Regions from separate parts of the Bacillus cereus group sp. RP37 genome, predicted to be linked through region 1. Evidence: riboswitches for the same ligand, from Rfam matches in the RefSeq annotation. Region 1 holds a riboswitch; each other region holds the start of a gene.

Region 1 (5,391 bases):
AGCGTCTTTGGATTTCATCTTTAACGAAGCAAGCTATTTACCAAGGGTTTAAAAACTTGCTTGATGAATCAGATACAATCAATACGTACTATGAGGCGTATACAAGGTCATGTGCGGATTGGGTCGTTGGTATGAATGCATCGCGTGTCTTTAGTATTTTGCTAAAGAAAAAAGGAATGAATGATGTATTTTCAGCTGGTCGTGTACAAACACCGACACTCGCATTAATTGTAAAGCGTGAAAAAGAAATAGAGAACTTTAAGTCAGAGCCATTTTGGGAAGTGTTCGCAACCTTTAATATGGAAGGAAAGAAGTATGAGGGGAAATGGGAGAAGGATAGTGAATCCCGCTTAAAGGACCCTGATATGGCAAATAAAATTGCGGCATTTTGCCAAGGGAAACCAGCTGTAGTAAAAGAAATGAAAACGGAGCGTAAAGAGTTTCAGCCGCCGTTTTTATTTAATTTATCAGCACTGCAAGCGACAGCTAATAAAGCTTTTAAATTTTCACCGAAAAAGACGCTTGATATAACACAAGCACTATATCAAAAAGGGATAGTTTCTTATCCTCGTTCAGATTCTAACTATGTTACACAAGGAGAAGCAGCGACGTTCCCTGATATTTTACAGAAGTTAAGTCAGTTTGATGAATATAAAAATTTATTACCGGCTCCGGTTGAATCGATTATGAATAATAAGCGTTATGTGAATGAAAAGAAAGTAACAGATCACTACGCAATTATACCGACAGAGCAAGTTACAAATCCAAGTAGATTATCAGGTGATGAAAAGAAAATTTACGATATGATCGTAAGAAGACTGATTGCGGCGCATTATGAAGTAGCAATCTTTGACTATACAACGATTGTAACGCTTGTAGATGAACGTGCTGAATTTATTTCAAAAGGAAAACAGCAAATTCAAGAAGGATGGCGTAAAGTTATTTTCCAAGACGATAAAGATGACGAAACAATTCTTCCAATTGTAGCTGAAGGTGAAGAAGGAAAAGTTGTAAAGGTAAAAGTAAAAGAAGGAAAAACACAGCCACCGAAGCGTTATACTGAAGGACAACTTATTACGTTAATGAAAACGGCCGGTAAGTATTTAGAGAATGAAGAGTTAGAGAAAGTATTAAAGAAAACAGAAGGTTTAGGTACTGAGGCAACGCGTGCAGGTATTATTACGATGCTGAAAGACCGTAAATATATAGATGTGCAGAAGAACCAAGTGTACGCAACCGATAAAGGAAAAGTATTAATTACCGCAATCGGAGACAAAATACTAGCTTCACCAGAAATGACAGCGAAATGGGAGCAGCGCCTTGCGGAAATTGGTGAAGGTACCGCTTCTCCCGCTACATTTATGGAACAAACGAAAAAGCTATCAGCTAAAATTATTGAAGATGCAGTGGAAATGTCTGAGAAATGGGATTTCACTGGACTACATGTTGAATCGATTGAACGAAAAGGATCGAAATTTACAACAGGTAAAAAGGTTGGTAGCTGTAAAAAATGTGATGGCGATGTGATTGATAAGTCAACGTTTTACGGTTGTTCTAATTACAACACGACACAATGTGATTTTACCATCTCGAAGAAAATATTAAGCAAAACAATTTCGCAAAAGAATATGACAAAGCTTTTAAAAGGTGAGAAGACCGATTTAATTAAAGGCTTTAAAAAGGGCGAGAAAACATTTGATGCGAAGTTAGAGTGGAAAGATAATAAGATTAATTTTGTGTTTGAGAATTAAGTGGCTTTAGCAAATACAAGGTTTTGTAAAAGGTTAGATTTAAAAAATATGGATAGAAAAGAGAGAGCATGACAACTTTATGTCATGCTTTTTTATTTTGTAATTACAGGATTTTGTGTGCTAACAATAAAAAATATTTGAAAAGATAGTATTAAATAGGATGTTTATAGTATCTTTATCATTTCTTTTATATAAAGGAAAAATAAGCAATTAAGAGCACAACTGAAAGTATTTTATACTGATGTATGTGAAAATATGCAATAAAAATATTATCTAAAACAATAAAATTTTATTGTAAAACGATAAAATTTATATTAAAATCAAAAACAGAGTAAATAAGTGTGGTGCTTTTTATAGAAAAGGTAACAACGTTATTTTTAAAATTAGAGGAGGTATAAATATGGACATTAACAATGTGATTATTGAAAATATGGATAACCCTCATGAGTTGGAGAGAATGTATAGAAAAGATCCGAAATCTTTTAAAAAGTCATTCTCACAAGCATGGGCCCAAAACCCTGATTCTCAGGTTCTAGGTGCTTGGTATGAAAGGTTGCATTTCAAGGAGACGGCAAATAAAGAAAAAAAATCGTTGTTTCAAAAAGGTTTCTTATTCATGGGCATGCTAGCTATTCTAGCTGGGCTAAGTACCAGAATCATTTTCCACTTTGTCGAGCAGGAAGCAATCGCTCCAATTAACCTAGCTTTTGGTGTAATTCCTTTTATTGCTGCTTATTTTATTTACAATAATACGCCGAAAAAAAGTATTATTTATTTCCTTGCAGCGTTGTTCTTAATTGCCGGGTTGTATCTTAATATGTTGCCATTAAATTATAAAGACAGCAGTATCCTTGCGTATTTACATCTTCCTATATTGTTATGGGTCTTAGTAGGACTTGCGTTTACGGGAAATGAATATTCAAAAGGCAGTACAAGATTAGCTTATATTAAATTTAATTTAGAATATTGTCTTCTCTACGCGAGCATGGCAGTGAGTGGAATGATACTAGCAGTATTCACTATGCGATTATTTAGCTTTGTTGACTTGGATATAGGAGAATTCTATTTTAGTAATGTTGTTTTATTTGGAGCTGCCGCTCTCGCTGTAGTGGCTGCATATTTAGTATCAATGAATCTTAAACTTGCTAAAAATATTACACCATACATATCTAAAATTTTTAGTCCGCTCGTCCTGATCACATTGTTGATCTATCTTATAACGGTTATATGGGTTGGGAAAAATCCGTTCTTGGACCGCAATTTCCTAATGGCCTTCAACGGAATACTCCTTGGTGTATTGGCTGTTACTATATTTTCTATCGTTGAGAGTGACTCAGACGAGAAAAAGAACATTTCAGATTATATAAATTGTGCCCTAATTGTTTTGGCGCTTATTATTGACACTGTGGCATTATCAGCTATCGTATTCAGACTTTCTTCTTACGGTATTACACCTAATAGACTTGCTGTTTTAGGCGTAAACATACTGATTTGGGCAAATCTCATTTGGATTATGTTTTCCTATATGCGTTTTCTACAAAACAAATCAGGACCGAGAGCTATCCAAGATGCCGTCACGAAGTATTTGCCAATCTACGGACTTTGGGCAGCTTTCGTTATATTTACGTTTCCTTTAATTTTTAATTAGAAAGGCTTTATTAACGTAACGACAAAATTGTTAAAAGAGGATGATAGATGTCATCTTCTTTTAACTGTATAGAAAAACATATTGAAATTATTTTGATGTAAAATATAATGAATTTAGATAATTAAATAAGAAACTTCTTATTAAGAGAGGTGGAGGGACTGGCCCTTCGAAGCCTCAGCAACCTAATGTTAAATAAAGGTGCTAAATCCTGTAGGGTCTAAAAGTCCTAATAGATAAGAAAATGGGTATAAGTAAACCTTCTTCTTATTTTGAAGAAGGTTTTTTGTCATATAAATGGAGAATTAGAAAGGTGGTGATACAGAAGCGAAAGAATTAAAGAAAATATAGAAGAAGAAACCGGAGGGCGTAGTGAATAATCAAGTTGGAAGTTTAAAAGAGGATAGCACTAGTGATAGTATTTGGAGCAATAAAGTTTTTTCGTATTTTTTCTTAGCAAGTTGTATTTCTTTGATAGGCAATTCAATGGTTACGCTCGTTTTACCGTTATGGGTAATGAAATTAACGAATTCTCCAATACTTGTTTCTGGGGTAAACATTGCAATAGCAACGACGGCAATTCTGTTTGCACCTGTAACAGGAACGTTAGCAGATCGAATGTCGCGAAGAAAGCTTATGATAATTGCGGATGTTATGAGATGTATCGTTATGATTTTAATTGCAGTTATAGCATTTTACAATAAAATGCTATACATTCCGTTACTACTTTTACTTATTATACGTTCGATGGGGAGTGCCTTATTTACACCAGCTTCAAATGCAGCATTAGTAACATATGTGGAAGAAAAGCATGTTCAACAGGCGATTACACTGAGGCAAATATCAATACAAATCATATCGGTTGCCATTCCTTTAATGGCGAGTTTTTTAATTAGTATTTTTAGTTTTCATGGAGTATTTGTATTAGATTCACTCACATTCTTTATATCTTTTTTAATTTTAATGAACATCAAATTTCCACGTGAGTTGAAAATAGAAAAGAAAAAGCCTTTTTACGAAGACTTTAAAGAGGGCTTCTCCATATTTAATAGTAATCAATCATTGAAAACATTGCTTATGAGCGCTGTGGTTATTAATTTACTTGGAGCGGCGTGTATGCTTTCACTACAAGTAATAGTTGTTAGAGAAATGGACCTTTCTACGGGATGGTATAGTATAGTTTTTGCGGCATCACCGATAGGGATTTTAATAGGAGCATTTATTACTAAAAAGATTCGTACATATAAAACGATTACGACTGCTTTTATATGTACTGCTATTATGGGGATTTTTAATGCTGCAATGGGTACGACGTTAAATCCGGTATTATTTTCAGTTTATTATTTTTTATCAGGAATTGCATTTGGAGTGAGTAATGTATATTTTGGAGTACTGTATAGAAAATTAATTCCAAATGAAGTGCAAGGGAGATTTTTTGGTTTTTTAAATTCATTATTATTGGTATCAACTCCAGTTGGAATTGCAATAACAGGGTATTCATTAGAGTCAATTTCAGCTTCTATTCTATTTATTATAATTGGTATTATTACGTTTTTAGTTTCAGTTATTTCGTTTGTGATGATAAATAAGAAATAAGTGTTGTATGAAATTTTTCAAAAACAAAAAACGTCCCATAACAGGACGTTTTTTATTATGTATATTGTTGTTTTCTCTTAATAAGCAACAACACTTGTGAAACACAAGCAAGTACTGGCAGTTCAATCAACGGTCCAATAACTAACGCGAGAGCGATAAGAGGTTCGTCTGGAAAAGCGGTCACAGCAATAGCGAGTGCAACAGGTGAGTTTCTTGCTAAAGTTGTTAAGTTTAGACTTACTGTATCTTTATAAGATAAACGCATCATGCGTCCGATAAATTGTCCGAGTACAAAATTAATGATGAAGAACAATAGAACAGGAATGAGTAATAATAAAACGACTTTCATATTTTGTAGTAAATATTTTCCTTGTGATGCAAACATCGCTACTATTGCTA
Region 2 (5,391 bases), 830 kb from region 1:
GCATCTGGATAGCCTAAACTTCTTTCGCCAACTGTACCAGCGCGGCCCATGCGAGCTACGATTTCTTTCGTGTACTCTGCGCCTTTAACAGCTGCTTCTGCTCCTTTTTCAAAGGCAGTTTTCATATCTTCTTCGTTTGAAGCGCTAGCTAACCAAGAGTCTACACATGGAGCAAGTACATCAACAAGCGTTTTATCACCAACTACTGCTCCTCTACCGAATGATCTTTCACCTATAAAATCTGCTATCTCTTCTTTTTTTCTATATTTGCACCAGAACCTTATTTTTTAATCAACACTATTTAACTGACTCTACTTGTTTCTCTAATTCTCTTCCAAGAAATTTAGCAAGCTCAAGCATACCAAATTGATTCGCTACAGACTCTGCGTCAGAATTATAGTTTGTGTTTGTATTAATATCATACGTATAAATTATTCCATCCAAACTGCGAATAAATTCAATACCAGCAACAGTAATTTCATTTTCTTTCAAAAATTCTTTGTACTGCTCAATGATCGGCTCGTGGAAGTCCGGTATAATTTCAAATTTTGTTGACGCTTCTTTCTTACTCTCTTCTCCTACTGGGCAGAAAGCATCTTGAATCGAGCATGCATCCGCTGGACAAAGCTCGAATCCTTCTGATGTATCTACTTTAACTGCATATACAAACTGACCGCCTACAAATTCACAACGTGTAATATATGGTTCTGGCGCTTCAATATATTGCTGGATTAAAGTAATTCCATCAATAGGTTCTTCAAACGCCGGACTATCCAAATATTGCTCTAAAGCATCAATGGAATGAAATAGTTGAACGCCAAGGCCTTTCCCTGCACGATTATGCTTTGTAATGAACGGTACTTCCCCTAACTCCCTTGCTGCCTTTACTATATGATCACGTCCAACAGCACCAATTGTTTTCGGCACTTGTATACCAAAATTTCTTAATGCTGCATATTGATTCAATTTACTTACTTCAAGACGTAATGCACGAGACCCATTAAATACTGTGCGCCCATATCCCTCTAACCAAGCAAGAACTCCTTCCGTCAACTCAGGTGCATATCTATGACCTCTCGTATGTGAAGAAGCACTCATGCGGCTATAAAAAACACCTTGGGGAGGTTCTTGTTCTAACGTAATTGTTCCTTCATTTAAAAACCATTCCTCATACGGTAACTCCAGTTCTTCCAACCTTTTCACTAAATGATCCGTCCATTCCTTATTCTCATGTAATATGTAAATTTTACTCATTTGTAATCAATTCCTTTCTTTTTGCTTCAACTAATGGCATCACTTTTTCAGAAAATCGTTTCATCTCTTCAAGCTGTGGCGAAAATTGTAAAAGTAATAAAGTAACACCCACTTTTTCAAAAGCGAGTATCCTTTCTGCAATTTGTTCTGGTGTTCCAATTAAATTAGGACGTAATCCACGATTAGATACGGAATAATCATTCAACTTCACTTGCTGTTCCAAATGCGATTTACTAATAAAGTCTTGGTAACCCGCGTAACCTAACGCATCGTCTTTCACATCCGTTATGCGTCTCCATTCCTCTACTGCCTCTTCTTCTGTATCACGACAAATGACGTAATCCGCAAGCCCGAATGACTGCAATGGCTCCTCTGTAACTTTCTTTCTACGATTCTTCATATCTTCTATTTTCAGTGATACTTCTTCCACTGTTCCGCCGTGCATGACATATGCATCTGCGTGATTTACAATGACCTCTTTTCCTCTCTCACTCTCACCACCTGCATAAAGCTTGATACCTTGTTTCTGCACAGGTTTTGGACTTAAATGTGTATTCTGAAGCTCATAAAAGTTCCCCTTATAAGAAAACTCGTCTTCTTTCCAAAGCTCTTTCAAAATTGTTACAAATTCCTCTGTGCGATCATATCTTTCATCATGTGCGGTAAATACTCCGCCGTACTGTCTCGCTTCTTCTTCCCACCACGCTGAAACTACATTCAATGTAAAACGACCATTACTTAATTGATCGATATTCGCTGCCATTTTCGCTGTAACCGCTGGATTGTGGAAGCCAGGTCTTACAGCTGTCATAATCTCTAATTTATCCGTTACTGCTGCAAGTGCTGCCGCAGTTGTCCACGCTTCTAAACTTGGTGCTGAAATACCTTTTATATCATTTAAGTTTAATTCTGCAATAAGTGTTGTTGAAAAACCTAATTGTTCTGCCGCTTGCGCTGTTTGTTTTGCATATTCAAACGTAGGCGGCATAGATTCATCACCTACATTTCGAAGCCATCCCCCAAAAATCGGCAACCAAAAACCATACTCCACTACATACTCCCCCTTCATCTCTTAGCCATAAAAAAAGCTACTCTTATTCAAATAAGAGTAGCCTTCTTGACTAATTGAACCGCTCTTATCTTTCAGGTGTTTCTTCACCTGCAGGATTTGGCACCTTTCGTCTCATACGAGGTTGCCGAAGTTTCATAGGGCCCGTCCCTCCACTTCTCAACATAAGAATTGTTTGATTTTCATTTATTATAATCATCTGAATAATAAAAATCAATATTTTAATACTTATTTTTCCGATATACATTAAATGATATATGAAAAATCATATTGTTATAGCGATTTATAAGGGTATTATGTTTCTTTACTTGCGAATATATAAAGGTCTATGGTGTCTTATGTCGAAAACATCATGTATAACCAAGTTGCTTTACTTCTATCTTAAAAACACAGCAAAAGAGGTGTTAGTAGCATGAAAAATAAACGATGTGAGAATTGTGGTTCTACTACATTTAAAGAAGGAAGAGTTGGATCTGCTTATCATGCATATGTTTGTGAAGATGATTCTAGTAGGCTCTTTTCAGTAGGGAAACGTTGCAAACTCTTAACTACATTTTGTTTAGAATGTGGTGAGGTGAAATCATTTAGAGTGGAGAAGCCGGAGATATTTAATGAATAAAACATTAGAATCGAGATGTCCTTCAACCTAATTCTCTTGGTAGACGTGGTTGTAGTTAATACAAATACCATTCCGGTGGAGGCACCATAGGGTGTCTTTTTTTAGTCAGGAATAAGTTTTTACTGCGGTATATATGAAAATAAATCATCTGATTATAAAAATAAAAAAACGCTCATTTGAGCGTTTCATCTATATAATACCTAATAATTACTTTTTCTTCACTTTGATCTAATAACTCTTTATACTTCAATATTACGTCAGCCCCACGGCTCTCCATGCGTATATTGTATAACGCTTGTTGTATTAACCTTTGATTGTTCCGTTGAAACATTTACTCCATATATAATTCCTGAAAACAAATTATATGAACTATGAGCTAATATAGCCGAAAAAAGACCGTATCTTAAGAAAAGTAAAGCATATATAAATAGAATGCGAAATTCAATACACTAGGCTCATGCATGAGTGCAGACACAAAACTTGTAGACAATATCCATACCCAAACGTATTTACTGTTTCTTTCTACAAATAAATTTAAATACAATTTATTAAACACATTAGAATGCTCTTTCGCATTATTAGCCAACCATAATATTGCTGCATAAGGCCCATATCTTTTCAAAATACAGTGGTTTTCATATGTCCCTAAAATTATAACAATAACTTTTCTACACCTACACCATCTATTAATAACAGTTTCAAAGAAGGTGATATTTTAATTGCTTCTTCGATATCTAAATCTCCGAAATCCACCATATATAATCCAAATCCTTCTTTTCCATTTGCATATAATAGCACTTTCCCACCTTCATCATCACCAATTGCAAGTGAGTTAGGTATATATTTTTGGATATTATGAGCTTCATTCATCTCTATGCAACCTGCTGGACTCCAAATACGGATATATATTTCATTATTTACATTAATCTCTGCATCTGTACAATGTTGAATTATCTCTATATAATCTGAAGGAACATCTATTGATGAAAAACCTTGTAATTCTTGAATCGTTTCTTTAGTTGCTGGAGGTTCTTGTGTTTCTAAAGTGAAAACTGCATTTAAGTTCTCAAGTATACTCATTAATACTCAATCCTTTCATATTTTACTTTTAACTTATCAAGCATTCTATATTGTTGTTCTAAAGTTCCTCTAATAGTTTCTTTAGAAAATCCCGCTTTTTCAAAATCAGAAACTATATTCTTTAATTCCTCTTGTAAAGAAGAGCTCCATTTTTCATTTCCTAAGGCTACACGTTCATCACGTCTCAAGTTCTGCGCATTAGTAATAATAGTATGTAATAACCCCTTTCCTGTTTCAATCGTCACTGTTGGTACAAGTTTTGGATCATATCCATATTTATATGAGAACTCACGTTTCTTCTTTTAAAATCCTTATCGTATTTATAAACATACATATCTTTACAGAGAAAACATCTAGCTAAATTATATATCACTCAACTACAAAAAATCCCCTCCACCACAAGGCAGAGGGGATCTTCTAACTTCTATTTCAAACTACCCGCAATCTCCGTAAAGATAACTCCAAGCGCATGCGCACCTGCATCTGGATAGCCTAAGCTTCTTTCACCAACTGTACCGGCGCGGCCCATGCGAGCTACGATTTCTTTCGTATACTCTGCTCCTTTAACCGCTGCTTCTGCTCCTTTTTCGAAGGCAGTTTTCATGTCTTCTTCGTTTGAAGCGCTAGCTAACCAAGAGTCTACACATGGAGCAAGTGCGTCAACAAGCGTTTTATCACCAACTACCGCTCCTCTACCGAACGATCTTTCTCCGATAGATTGTATACCTTGCAGTGCTGCTTGCAACATTTCAGCGAATTCTTTCACTGTTAACTCACGCTTCTCGCCTGCTGCTTTACTAGCTGCGCGGAATGCTCCGCCCCAAATTGGACCAGATGCGCCGCCGCAATGTTCCATAATAATCATCGAACAACCGTCAAGGAATGATCCGATCGTTACGTTCTCTTGATCTACAATAGAATGCCACTCACGTTTTAGTTGCTTAAATCCTTTTGCCACACTCATTCCGAAGTCGCCGTCACCTGCGTGTGTATCTAACTCACAGAACGGTACTTCATTTTTAATAATAACGTCGCTCATTTTATCAACGAGATAGATCATGTTGTTTAATGTAATAACATTATCTTTAATAACAGCGTGCTCTTCCGCCGTTTCTATTTCAAAGGAAACTTCCTTCTCTTCTGTCTCTTCAAGCACATTCACGTACTCAACACTTTCAACTGGCCCATCTACTTTAAACGCTGGTGTATTACACTCTTTCGATAGTAATGTTTTTAGCTCATCGTCTAGTTTCATTACTGTTAAAGACATACCAGCCATATCGATACTCGTCATATAGTTTCCGACGAATACTCTATTAATTTTAATGTTTCTAGCAGCTAATTCTCGCGTCACGGCGTTATTAAATAA
Region 3 (5,391 bases), 2.9 Mb from region 1:
TAAAAAATAAAGGCTTTCAGGCCCTCTCGATTTGGGGACGGGGTGTAGATTGCACACTCTTTCATCCAGCTTACAATACAGACCTATTCCGGAAAAAATATAATATTACAGCGAAGTATGTCCTTTCCTATGTTGGACGAATTGCTCCTGAGAAAGATATTGATACGTTGCAAAATCTTATCGTTAAATCAGCGCATACTCGAAACGATATTCATTGGCTTATAGCAGGAGACGGTCCCCTAGCAACAAGTCTTCGTGAAGCTGTTCCGAAAACAAATATCACTTTTACTGGATATTTACAAGGCGAGGATTTAGCTGAAGCATATGCTTGTTCTAATATCATGGTATTTCCATCAGCTACTGAAACATTCGGAAATGTTGTACTTGAATCACTTGCATGCGGCACACCTGTCATTGGTGCAAATAGTGGCGGGGTAAAAAACATTATTACAGATGGAAAAACGGGAGTTCTTTGTCCGTCCAAAAATGAAGACGCATTTCTATCATCCATTTATTCTTTATTGCAAAATGAAGAAAAACTTGAGCAGATGGGAATAGCAGCTTCATCTTTTGCGAAATCAAAGAGCTGGGATGAGATTTTTCTTGGCTTGTTTAAACAATATGAAGAAGTCCTTCAGCACACCGCATCAGAGTTACTCGCTTAAATAGAAAAACTCCCTTCAAAAAAACGAAGGGAGTTTATTACACAGTTGTAAATTTTAGTTTAATAAATGATACACATAGTGAAATACCACTTTATTCCTATATTCATTATAGCAAAAAGATACATAACTAAATAGACTTGTAATAAAAACCCATAAAAATTAATATATGGTTATACAGTATTTTAAGAATTCCCCTTAAAATCAACTTACTCACATACCTTTATACAGGAATTGTTCCCCAATTTCTGTATATCAAAAAAACCTTTCATTCATTTGAAAGGTCTTTTTGAGCCTGCACATATTCTTCTTTCGTATTTACATTTATAAACCAATCCGCATTCGCTTGTACATCTTCACCAGCAACATATTTCACATTGCATTGTGATAAAAGTTGGCCCATACTTCTTTTTTCTTCTTGAAGCAAAGCATAAATCTTTTCTTTCACACGGTTATGATATGCTGCAAGTAACGGTTGTTTTCTTCCATTAATAATAGGTACAACCGCATCATATTCATTGCTCGTTTGCTCTAATAAAATGGTAAACCATTCATGCGAAACATTTGGCGCATCGCAAGGCATAATAGCATACCAGTCTGCTTCTATGTATTCCATACCTGATACAATCCCAGCAAGTGGTCCGTTTCCTTTATAGTGCGGAATATCTTCTATAACAGGAACTTGTACGAATTGCTCTACTCGCTCTTTTATATCGGGGTGACTAATGATTACAACTTCTTGCAAAGTACTTGTCATCACTTTCACAATATGCTCAACGAAAGTAGTCCCCTTCCAAATTGCTAACGCTTTCGGCTCACCGAATCTACTCGACATACCGCCCGCTAATACAATTCCAGCATATTTACTCATTGGCGATGCAGCTCAAATGTAATATGACCTAATTCCGGCAAAATTAATTTATTCATCGCAAGGCGAACTGCTCCGCTAGACCCTGGCATTGAAAAGACGACTTTGCGCCCAATTGTACCGCCGATTGCTCTACTTAACATAGCGCTGCTTCCGATATCTTCTAAATAACTAATCATACGGAACAACTCACCAAACCCGACAATTTCTTTATCTAATAGCGCTGATACCGCTTCAATCGTTACATCACGTTTCGTAATACCAGTCCCGCCATTTGTTAATACAACATCTACGTCTTCCTTATGATAACCAGCTAACACTGCTTGCTGAATACTCTCTTTATCATCTTTTACAATTTCATAAGAAGTCACTTTATGTCCTGCTTCTTTTAACAATTCATGTAATAATTGTCCGCTCTTATCTGTCTCTTCCGTACGTGTATCGGAAATTGTTACGATCTTACAACGCACTTCTTTTGGTGCTTGTTTTTTATGTTCGGTTACGCTCATTTTTCATCTTTCCTTTCTTAAAGGCTTTTCTTCATTTTATCATATATATCTTTGCACAATTATGTATGAAGCCAACGATGCATCATGATACAATATAAGTATACTAACCCACAAAAAGGAAAATGAAAAACCATTTCCTAGACTTCACATCTTTAACTACTCTCTATATTTTCTACATAATAGAATTCAATTTTATAACTTGCACTACAAAATAAGCCGGAGGTCTAATACTATGGAACTTTATAAAAAACTAACAACAACATTCATCCTCTTATTCGTCGCTTCCATTACTGTTGGCTTTTCCTTAAAAGGCGCAATCCCATACGCTACATTAGTAAGCATTATATTCGCGACACTATTTTTACTAAGCAGTGCCTTTTGCGCTGGTAAAGCACGTCAACTGAAAGGGTGATCATCTATGTTCCGTAAGAAACAAATCCTTTGTAAATCATGTGAAAAAGAAATACAAACGTATGAAAAAGCATGGATTCATATGCCCTTTCCGGCCAGTGGTATGACGAATATGAAAAAGTATATTGAGCTAGACGGCGAAGTGTATTGTGGCTCATGCATTCAAATTGTAAGTAAAGCGCAATAAAAAAAGCTTTGCGCTCACCGCGCAAAGCTTTTTTTCATATATTATAGACCAGCTTGCTCTTTTAAAGTTGCAGCTTTGTCTGTACGTTCCCATGATAGATCTACATCAGTACGTCCGAAGTGGCCGTACGCTGCTGTTTGTTTGTAAATTGGGCGACGTAAGTCTAGCATTTTAATAATACCAGCTGGGCGAAGATCGAAGTTGTTACGAACTAGTTCTACTAATACGTCTTCAGATACTTTACAAGTGCCAAATGTATCAACTGAAATTGATACTGGTTGTGCTACACCGATTGCGTATGCAAGTTGTACTTCTGCTTTATCAGCAAGACCAGCTGCTATGATATTTTTCGCAACATAACGAGCTGCATATGCTGCAGAGCGGTCAACTTTTGTTGCATCTTTACCAGAGAATGCACCGCCACCGTGGCGAGCGTATCCACCGTAAGTATCAACGATGATTTTACGTCCTGTTAAACCAGCATCACCTTGTGGTCCACCAATTACGAAGCGGCCAGTTGGGTTAATGAAGAATTTCGTTTCTCCATCCATTAATTCCGCTGGAACTACAGCCTTAATTACATGCTCTTTTAAATCGCGATCGATTTCTTCCCATGTAACATCTGGATGATGCTGTGTAGAAATTACAATTGTATCTACACGTACAGGTTTACCATTTTCATCATACTCAACTGTAACTTGCGTTTTTCCATCCGGACGTAAGTATGATAATGTGTCATCTTTACGTACTTCAGTTAAACGACGAGCTAATTTGTGAGCAAGCGAGATTGGAAGTGGCATTAATTCTTGTGTCTCATTACATGCGAAACCAAACATTAAACCTTGGTCTCCTGCACCAATTGCCTCAATCTCAGCGTCAGTCATTTGACCTTCGCGTGCTTCTAGCGCTTGGTCAACACCCATAGCGATGTCAGCAGATTGCTCATCGATAGATGTTAAAACTGCACAAGTTTCTGCATCGAATCCGTATTTTGCGCGTGTGTAACCAATGCCTTGAATTGTTTCACGAACGATTTTTGGAATATCTACGTAAGTAGAAGTCGTAATTTCCCCCGCTACCAATACTAAACCAGTTGTTACAGTTGTTTCACAAGCTACACGTGCATTTGCGTCTTTTGATAAGATCGCATCTAAAATTGAATCAGAAATTTGGTCACAAATTTTATCTGGATGTCCTTCAGTTACAGACTCAGATGTGAACAGATGACGTTTTTTTGTCATGTGGTAAACCTCCCTACAGTAATTGTATATATTGTACGGAACTCATCCTTAATTTGCCACAAACTGCGACATACATTTATTCTCCCACAAGCATACAGAAAAACCTTTCCTACTTTACATAGAGGAAAGGTTTAATTTGCTACTTGCATACTGCTTTTTGCCCTTTGCTCTTATCGTTCGAGACCATTAGCCTCGCACAGGTTTTAGCACCTATTCACCTGTATTTACCACTACAAATGAGGTTGCTGGGCTTCATCGGGCCTGTCCCTCCGCCAGCTCGGGATAAGAGAGTATCCGTCCCAACCTATACTAAAGAAATGATATTCATTTGTCAATTAATATTCACATTTTCCTGAAAGTTTTTCTCAATGCGCCTAAAGTGAATTATTAATAAGGAAATAATGTATTCACACAAACAAATAGAAATAAATAGTATACATTATTTATATAATTGTGTTATACTCTTGTTGGGGATTACGAGAAATATTTCATTAAATGAAAAGGATGGTATATAAATATGAGTACTGTGAATGTCCAAATTGGTTTACACGAATTATTGAACGGAAGCAATGCACAGATTCAACTAAGTGTTCCGCAATTAGTGGAAAAAGTATTAATGCGAAATGAAGGGAAATTAACTTCTACTGGTGCGGTTTCTGCTTCAACAGGAAAATATACAGGACGTTCTCCTAAAGATAAATTTATTGTGAAAGAAGCATCGGTTGCTGACAAAATTGCTTGGGGAGCTGTGAATCAACCGATTTCTGAAGAACATTTTAATAAATTATATACTAAAGTTTTAGAATACTTAAAAGAAAAAGAAGAGTTATTCGTCTTCAATGGATTTGCAGGCGCTGACCGCAATTACCGCCTACCAATTCAAGTTATTAACGAATATGCATGGCACAATTTATTTGTACATCAATTATTCATTCGTCCAACTGAAGAAGAATTAACAACTCATGAATCAGAGTTCACAATTGTTTCTGCGCCGAATTTCAAAGCTGATCCAGCTGTTGACGGTACAAACTCTGAAGCATTCATTATGGTTTCATTCGAAAAACGTATCGTACTAATTGGTGGTACAGAATACGCTGGAGAAATGAAAAAATCAATCTTCTCTATTATGAACTTCTTACTACCTGAACAAGATATTCTTTCTATGCATTGCTCTGCAAACGTAGGTGAAGAAGGTGACGTAGCACTATTCTTCGGTTTATCTGGAACAGGTAAAACAACATTATCTGCTGATCCAAACCGTAAATTAATTGGTGATGATGAGCATGGTTGGTCTGATAACGGCGTATTCAATATTGAAGGCGGTTGCTACGCAAAATGTGTAAACCTTTCTCACGAGAAAGAACCACAAATTTTCGATGCAATCAAATTTGGATCTGTTTTAGAAAACGTTATCATTAATAACCAAACGCGTATTGCAGACTATAACGATACTACTTTAACAGAAAATACTCGTGCTGCATACCCTATGCATGCGATCGACAATATCGTACTG

What was found. A riboswitch is a leader RNA that binds a small molecule or an ion and turns the genes downstream of it on or off. The one in region 1 is predicted to bind S-adenosylmethionine.
Positions count from the first base shown of each region.
Region 2: linked by a shared signal. The riboswitch ahead of QCI44_RS23195 (LLM class flavin-dependent oxidoreductase) and the one ahead of QCI44_RS18825 (MFS transporter) in region 1 are both predicted to bind S-adenosylmethionine.
Region 3: linked by a shared signal. The riboswitch ahead of metK (methionine adenosyltransferase) and the one ahead of QCI44_RS18825 (MFS transporter) in region 1 are both predicted to bind S-adenosylmethionine.

Region 1 covers NZ_JARVHP010000001.1:3,557,806-3,563,196, reverse strand. Annotated here, with positions in the region: gene topB (DNA topoisomerase III) at 1-1,751, shown strand, start outside; gene QCI44_RS18830 (DUF4153 domain-containing protein) at 2,152-3,399, shown strand; SAM riboswitch class I at 3,534-3,639, shown strand; gene QCI44_RS18825 (MFS transporter) at 3,769-4,992, shown strand; gene QCI44_RS18820 (arsenic resistance protein) at 5,048-5,391, opposite strand, start outside.
Region 2 covers NZ_JARVHP010000001.1:4,386,480-4,391,870, forward strand. Annotated here, with positions in the region: partial or broken gene QCI44_RS23185 (DAK2 domain-containing protein) at 1-236, opposite strand, end outside; gene QCI44_RS23190 (ATP-grasp domain-containing protein) at 298-1,254, opposite strand; gene QCI44_RS23195 (LLM class flavin-dependent oxidoreductase) at 1,247-2,305, opposite strand; SAM riboswitch class I at 2,388-2,494, opposite strand; gene QCI44_RS23200 (hypothetical protein) at 2,736-2,942, shown strand; gene QCI44_RS23205 (SMI1/KNR4 family protein) at 3,594-4,022, opposite strand; gene QCI44_RS23210 (hypothetical protein) at 4,022-4,267, opposite strand; gene dhaK (dihydroxyacetone kinase subunit DhaK) at 4,447-5,391, opposite strand, start outside.
Region 3 covers NZ_JARVHP010000001.1:681,305-686,695, reverse strand. Annotated here, with positions in the region: gene QCI44_RS03590 (glycosyltransferase family 4 protein) at 1-665, shown strand, start outside; gene QCI44_RS03585 (molybdenum cofactor guanylyltransferase) at 931-1,533, opposite strand; gene QCI44_RS03580 (MogA/MoaB family molybdenum cofactor biosynthesis protein) at 1,530-2,039, opposite strand; gene QCI44_RS03575 (hypothetical protein) at 2,272-2,451, shown strand; gene QCI44_RS03570 (hypothetical protein) at 2,458-2,637, shown strand; gene metK (methionine adenosyltransferase) at 2,679-3,878, opposite strand; SAM riboswitch class I at 4,046-4,167, opposite strand; gene pckA (phosphoenolpyruvate carboxykinase (ATP)) at 4,396-5,391, shown strand, end outside.